2 regions of the Arthrobacter sp. GW822-FHT05G07 genome follow, and region 1 is predicted to be linked to the other one. Evidence: predicted binding sites of a transcription regulator. Region 1 holds the regulator's gene; the other holds the start of a gene.
What was found. Region 1 encodes HrcA, which represses chaperone genes, less so after heat shock. Its sites were predicted from a motif close to TTNGCACTCGNNNNNNNCGAGTGCNAA; they were not measured.
Positions count from the first base shown of each region.

Region 1 (3,402 bases):
TCCTCGGCAGTCTCGTGGGGCCAGCCGAACGCGCTGAGGATTCCCGTCTTCCAGTCGATCCCGCGGGGGACTTCCGGCCATGCCTCAATGCCCAGGACCTTTGGCCGGATGGCCTGCCAGACGTCCACGTAGGGGTGGCCGACAATCAAAACGTTTCCTGCAGCCCCCGGTACCGTCATGGCATCGGCGGCGATGCGCGACTCTTTGGAGCCGGGGACAAGGTGGTCCACCAAGATGCCGAGTCGGCGACCCGGCCCGGGGTTGAAGGCAGCGATGGCCGACTTCAGGTCGTCTACGCCATGCAATGGCTCCACGACGATGCCTTCCACGCGGAGATCGTCACCCCAGACCTTCTCGACGAGTTCGGCGTCGTGCTTTCCTTCCACCCAGACGCGGCTCGCCTTGGCCACCTGGGCACGTTGGCCCTGTACCCTCACGGATCCGGAGGCTGTCCGGGTGGAAGGGGCGGCAGAGGCGGCAGGGCGGGCAGCAGGAGGCATAAGCCGTATGGCCTGGCCCTCCAACAGGAACCCGTATCCGAGCTGGAAAGATTTGGTCTTTCCGCGCCGGTCCTCAAGGGAGACCACATGCATTCCGCCCGATTTCTCAACGCGGGTGACTTCGCCCACCCAGCCGGACTGGACGTCCTCGAGGACCATTCCCCGCTGGACGGCTACTTCCGGCAGCTGCTTTTTGGCTGGAGCGGACAGATCCTGCGGTCCCCAATTGTCGAAAGCCAAGGGATTCCTACCTTTGTGCTGGTTTATGGTGCGGGCCGAAGCCGGCCGCGGCAGGTTTCAATGCTAGCAACGGGGTGGCTCATACTAGACTTGTTAGCACTTGGGCATGTTGAGTGCTAAGTGTGGTGGTCCGATTGAGATCCCGCGTTGACCGGTCCCAGGGACCATGGCAGTCGTCAGGAGGTGGAGCAATGAGTGAGCCGCGCAAGCTTGAGGTGCTGCGTGCCATCGTTGAGGATTACGTGCATTCCAGGGAACCTGTCGGTTCGAAGGCCCTCGTGGAGCGGCACCATCTTGGCGTTTCCAGTGCCACCATCAGGAACGACATGGCTGTCTTGGAAGAGGAAGGCCTCATCGCGGCCCCCCACACCAGTGCAGGGAGAATCCCTACGGACAAGGGCTACCGCCTGTTCGTCGACCGCATTTCGCAGGTAAAGCCGCTCTCGGCCGCCGAACGCAGGGCCATCCATTCGTTGCTAGAGGGCCCCGATGAGGTTGACGACATCCTGGAGCGCACCGTAAGGCTCCTGTCGCAGCTGACCAATCAGGTGGCCGTCGTGCAGTATCCGCATTCCAACCGCGCACTGGTCCGTCACGTGGAGTTCGTCCTGTTGGGCCCAAAGCAGGTGCTCGTGGTCCTCATCGCGGACACCGGCAGCGTAGGGCAGAAGGTCATCGACGCCGGCTCGGACGTAAGCAACGAAGCCTTGATGCTCCTGAGGTCCCGCTTCCTCGGCAGCATTGCCGCCACGCAACTGGCTCTCTTGCCGCAGGTGCTCCCATCGGTAGTTGCCCTGTGCCCGCCGGAGCTCCGCAGCCTGGCGCAGACGTTGGCCCAGGGGCTCCAATCGCTCAGTGACACCAGCCGAGAAGAGCGCATCCTGATGGCAGGAACGGCCAACCTTGCGCGCTCCAACGTGGATTTCCCCCTGAGCATCGGTCCCGTGCTGGAAGCACTCGAGGAACAAGTTGTCATGCTCCGGTTGTTGTCCGATATGGGGGATGACCCCCGCGGAGTCACTGTGAGCATTGGACGCGAGAATCCGTACGACGGCTTGGCTGAGGCATCCGTCGTGGCTACGGGCTACGGCTCCGGCGCCAAGGTGGGGATTCTCGGTCCCACACGCATGGACTATCCCACCACCATGGCAGCCGTTCGTGCCGTGGCCCGTTACCTTTCCCGCATTCTCGGCGGCTGAACACCGGTCCGAGGAAACATCCGCAGTACAACAAGGAAGAGATACCGACTTTGAGCAGCCACTATGACGTTTTGGGAGTCTCGCCGGAAGCCACCGGGGAAGAGATCAAAAAGGCGTACCGCAAGTTGGCGCGGAAACTGCACCCCGACGTAAACCCCGGTGAGGATGTCGCGGAACAGTTCAAGGCCGTGACCCACGCTTACGAAGTGTTGTCAGACCCCCAGAAACGCCGGGTCTACGACGCCACGGGCAATGAGAACGGCACCGACAACGGTTTCGGTGGCGGCTATTCCGGCCAGGGTTTCGCGTTCCAGGACATCTTCGACACCTTCTTTGGTGGAGGCGGTGGCCACGGTGGACCGGCTTCCCGTGTCCGTCGCGGCCAGGACGCGCTCATCAGCGTCCGCATCGACCTGAAGGACGCCGTGTTCGGCGTCAACAAGAAGCTTGAAGTGGACACCGCCGTGGTCTGCCCCACCTGTGATGGCAGCTGCTGCCGCCCGGGCACCCATCCGGAGCGCTGCGACATTTGCGGTGGCAGTGGCCAGGTTCAGCGGGCTGTCCGATCCATCCTCGGCCAGGTCATGACCACCGCCCCCTGCGGTTCCTGCGAAGGCTTCGGCACCGTTATCAAGGATCCCTGCAACGAGTGCAACGGGCAGGGCCGTATCCGCAGCCGCCGTTCCCTCACCATCAAGGTCCCGGCAGGCGTCGCAACCGGTACGCGCATCCAGCTGTCCGGACAGGGTGAAGCGGGGCCCGCAGGTGGTCCTGCAGGTGACCTCTATGTAGAGATCCGGGTTAACAACGACGCCATGTTCATGCGTGAAGGCGACGACCTTCACGCCACGCTCAGCGTGCCCATGACGGCGGCCGCGCTGGGAACCGAGCTGCAGCTGGACACTTTCGACGGCGCACAGGACATTGATGTGAAGGCCGGCACGCAATCGGGAGAAGTCATTACCCTCCGCGGCCTGGGTGTCACGCACCTCCGGGGCTACGGCCGTGGCGACCTCAAGGTGCACCTGCATGTGGAGACGCCCAGCAAGCTCGACCCCGCCCAGGAAGAACTCTTGCAGCAGCTGGCCAAGCTGCGTGGCGAGCAGTTTACGGAAGGAAAGCTTGTGGCCAGCGGCGGTATGTTCGCAAAGCTGCGGGACAAGCTCGGTAACCTGTAGCGGTGAGCAATCCTGTTTTCTTCACGCCGGCGGGTTCCCTCGGTCAGGTAGTCCCTGGTTCCACCTTCGTCCTCGAGGGTGCAGAGGCCCGGCATGCTGTCACGGTTAAGCGCCTGACCACAGGCGAGCCCGTGGATATTGCAGATGGTGCCGGCGTGCGGCTGACAGGGACAGTGGTCGACGCCGGATCCAGCACCTTGACGGTTAAGGCCTCCGAAGTGCTGTTCGAGGAGCAACCGGAGGTCCGGCTGGTGCTGGTCCAGGCCCTGGCTAAAGGCGACCGCG
Region 1 covers NZ_JBXALT010000005.1:243,890-247,291, forward strand. The annotation lists gene AC1RJY_RS10355 (DUF3097 domain-containing protein) at 1-740, opposite strand, end outside; gene hrcA (heat-inducible transcriptional repressor HrcA) at 932-1,939, shown strand; gene dnaJ (molecular chaperone DnaJ) at 1,990-3,117, shown strand; gene AC1RJY_RS10370 (16S rRNA (uracil(1498)-N(3))-methyltransferase) at 3,120-3,402, shown strand, end outside.

Region 2 (3,402 bases), on a different contig from region 1:
CGCGGGCGTCGATCAGGTCATCGCCAAGCAGGACGGCAAAGGGCTCGTAACCTACGTGCTGCTTCGCACGAAGGACAGCGTGGCCAAGACCATTCGGGTCGCCTTGCCGGACATAGTGAATGTCACCGAGGTTGGTGGCGGACTGAATGGCTTCAAGCTTGGCGGTATCGCCCTTTTCCGCCAAGGTGGCCTCAAGAGCCGGGACACGGTCAAAGTGGTCTTCCAGTGCTCGCTTGCTGCGTCCTGTGATCATCAGGACGTCATGCAGGCCTACCTTGACCGCTTCTTCGACGACATACTGGATGGCAGGCTTGTCCACTACGGGCAGCATTTCCTTCGGCATCGCCTTCGTGGCGGGAAGGAACCGGGTGCCAAGGCCCGCTGCGGGAATGACGGCCTTACGGACAGCGTTGTTTTCTAGAGTCACCGGACTAATGTAACGGACGGAACACATCAACCGCTAAACCCCTCGCCGCGCTGATAGCACTTTTGATTTCCGGAATGGACAGCCTCCGCTGATTAGCTGTTATGCAAAGACCTTACGAATGGACACAGATGCCCTCCAAGGAAGACATCCGGAGCAGCCGGCGGCTGCACAGGCGAACCCTCACTCCGGAGCACATAGCAAGTGCAGGTGAGTCCCTTGCGCGGCACGGGATAACCTGGGCAGCAAGGGTCTCCCCGGGCACTGCCGCGACCTTCGCCGTGTATCTGGGTGTAGCTTTCGAGCCACCCACCCTCCCCCTCATCCGATCGCTGCACGAGGCAGGGCACAGGGTTTTGTTGCCCGTTTGCGAGCCCGGCCGGCAATTGAGTTGGGTTTACTGGACACCTTCCACGGCATTTGTCAGGTCCTCTTATGCGCCCATAGACGAGCCCGAGGGTGAACGCCTTGAAAGTTCAGTGATAGCCGGAGCCGCGGGAATCTTCATGCCCGCCACGGCCGTGGACCGGGACGGCAACCGGATTGGCCAAGGCGGCGGTTATTACGACCGGCTTCTTCAAGGCCTCGACGCTTCCGGCGGGCGGCCTCCCACCATTGCGGTACTTTACGACGACGATTTGTTACCTTCGGGATCCATTCCCGCCGAGGCGTTTGATCGCCCCGTGCGGCAGGTGTTGACCCCGTCGGGCATCGTCCAACTCCACGACGCCGCGAAGCCCGGCTGACGCTCCGGCCCGCCATGTGAACCTTGGCACATCCGCTGGTACATGCCGCCTGGACCGATGATAGAATTGGCACTCAGGCCCTGCGACTGCTAAAGAGGATCTTCTCCGCTGATGCTGCACAGGACCTGAACTTTGTCCTAAAGGAGGAACTCAGTGCCCACATACGCATACGCCTGCAAAGACTGTGACCATGCCTTTGACATCGTCCAGTCCTTTTCTGACAGCTCCTTGACGGAGTGCCCCGAATGCAATGGTGCGCTTCGTAAGAAGTTCAATAGCGTCGGCGTCGTTTTCAAGGGCTCCGGGTTCTACCGGACAGACTCGCGCGACGCCAAGGGCAGTACGGTTTCGGCCGCACCAGCCGCCCCGGCTGCCACCGCAGCAGCACCGGCAACCGCAGCCGCAGCCAGCTAGGCGCTTTTCCACATAGCGCACCGGACCACTGTTTGCGGGTCCGGGAAGCTGGCTAACGTGGCGGCATGCCATCTACGTCACGCAGCGCTCTTCTCTCCCGCGCCGAGCGTTCAGCAGCAGCCGGCAATTGGCCACCACTGAACCGTTCGCCCAACCGCCTGTCCCGGGCCCGTGCCGGGAATACTGCGCGCTTCAGCCGCAATCGTCCCGGAGGTCGTGCTGGTCAACGGGGCCAGCGGGCCGGATTTGGCTCCTGGATCACACGAAACCGCCGTTTGGCAGTAGCGCTTCTGCTGTGCGTGGCTGCCGGCATCGCAGTCCAGCAGCTCACTCCCGCATCGGAGCAGCGTGTGAGCGTCGTAGTCGCAGCTCGCGACCTCCCAACGGGTACCAGCCTCACTGAATCCGATCTCACCAGCGTTGGGGTGCCACCTGACCTCGCACTTAGCGGTGCTTTGAATAGCATCGGCACTCTTGTCGGCCGCCAGCTAGCCTCCCCTCTCGGCAAGGGGCAGATACCTACGGAGTCGAGCCTGCTGGGTCCGGGCCTCCTGACGGGAGCTCCTGTGGGCACGGCAGCGGTCCCACTCCGGATGGCCGACCCCTCGTCCATCCAGCTCCTCTCTCCCGGCCAGTTGGTCACGGTGGTCCTCACCGCAGCGGGCTCCTACGACGAGTCCAGGCAAAGCCAAGTCCTCGCAGGCCCGGTGCCCGTCCTCTGGACATCGGCACAGGGCGGCAAGCCGGGCGAATGGCTGGGGACAGGTGACACCGATGGCCTGGTAGTGGTGGCGGCCGATCCCCAACAAGCAGAAAAGCTCGCCGGCGCATCAACGCAAGGCAAGCTCTTCTTTGTTTTGGTCAGCCCCTCATGAGCTGCTCAGTCATGGCCAGCTGTTCAGCCCCAGTGTGGCGGTTTCTGTTCCTTCAGCCACTGCTCATGGTCGTAGCCGGAATCGTCACCCCATCGCCGAGGATCATCCTCAGCGGCCTTTGTAGGAAGAATGCCGCTGGAGCCCGTCTTGGCTGCCGTGGTCTTTGGATCCGCAGCCTCTTCGGCTTCAGTATTGCCCGGCTCACCGGATTCCTGCGAAGCACGGTCTTCTGTGCCTGTGTCTTGATCCATCAGTGGTGCTTCTTTCACATCTTCTGCAGAGCTGTTTATCTCGGCAACGTCATTTGCCTCACGGACATCGGCCTGAAATTCGCCGTCTGCACGGTCCACCGAACCGGAAGGAAACGGCAGCTGTGCATCGCCCGCATTCAATTGTTCACCATCGGAGTGCAGGAAACCATGCTGGGCGGAGGCCGACTGGGCGATGTGGTTCTCCAGCCCCAGGTACGAACCAATCCTGTCCGCGCAAGACGAAGGATCCGTGAAGACCTCAATCGTCCAGAGCGACATGTAGCGCCAGCCCATGCGCTCCAGCAGTTGCGGCCGCAACCGGCTCCGTTCACGGACGCTCATCCGCCGGTAGCGTTCAGTACCATCGGATTCGATGGCAACGGGGGTGGGGATTTCAGCACCCTCCCGGCCAATGGTATGGACGGGGTCGGCCGCCGCTGCTATATCCAGCACGCCGTCGTAGAGATGCCAGACTCGGGCTCCGCGGGCACGCAGGCGTTCTCCAAGGTCGGCCACCAACGGATCCTCACCAAGCGCCTGCTCACTGGCTACAGCGCGGGAGGCGGGTGTTCCGAGGTTGCTGTTCCCGGAGAGCTCCCGGTCCAGGAGTTCATAGAAGTCCACTGCACCATGGGCCAAGCGATCAAGGTCGAGATCCTCGGGCCGGAAGCACGTCAGGACGTGCATGGAGC
Region 2 covers NZ_JBXALT010000008.1:285,753-289,154, reverse strand. The annotation lists gene galU (UTP--glucose-1-phosphate uridylyltransferase GalU) at 1-454, opposite strand, end outside; gene AC1RJY_RS15820 (5-formyltetrahydrofolate cyclo-ligase) at 556-1,170, shown strand; gene AC1RJY_RS15815 (FmdB family zinc ribbon protein) at 1,324-1,584, shown strand; gene cpaB (Flp pilus assembly protein CpaB) at 1,650-2,459, shown strand; gene AC1RJY_RS15805 (DUF4011 domain-containing protein) at 2,483-3,402, opposite strand, start outside.
Region 2: AC1RJY_RS15815 (FmdB family zinc ribbon protein) is a predicted target of HrcA. The motif match lies at 1,237-1,263, and genes of this name have one in related genera.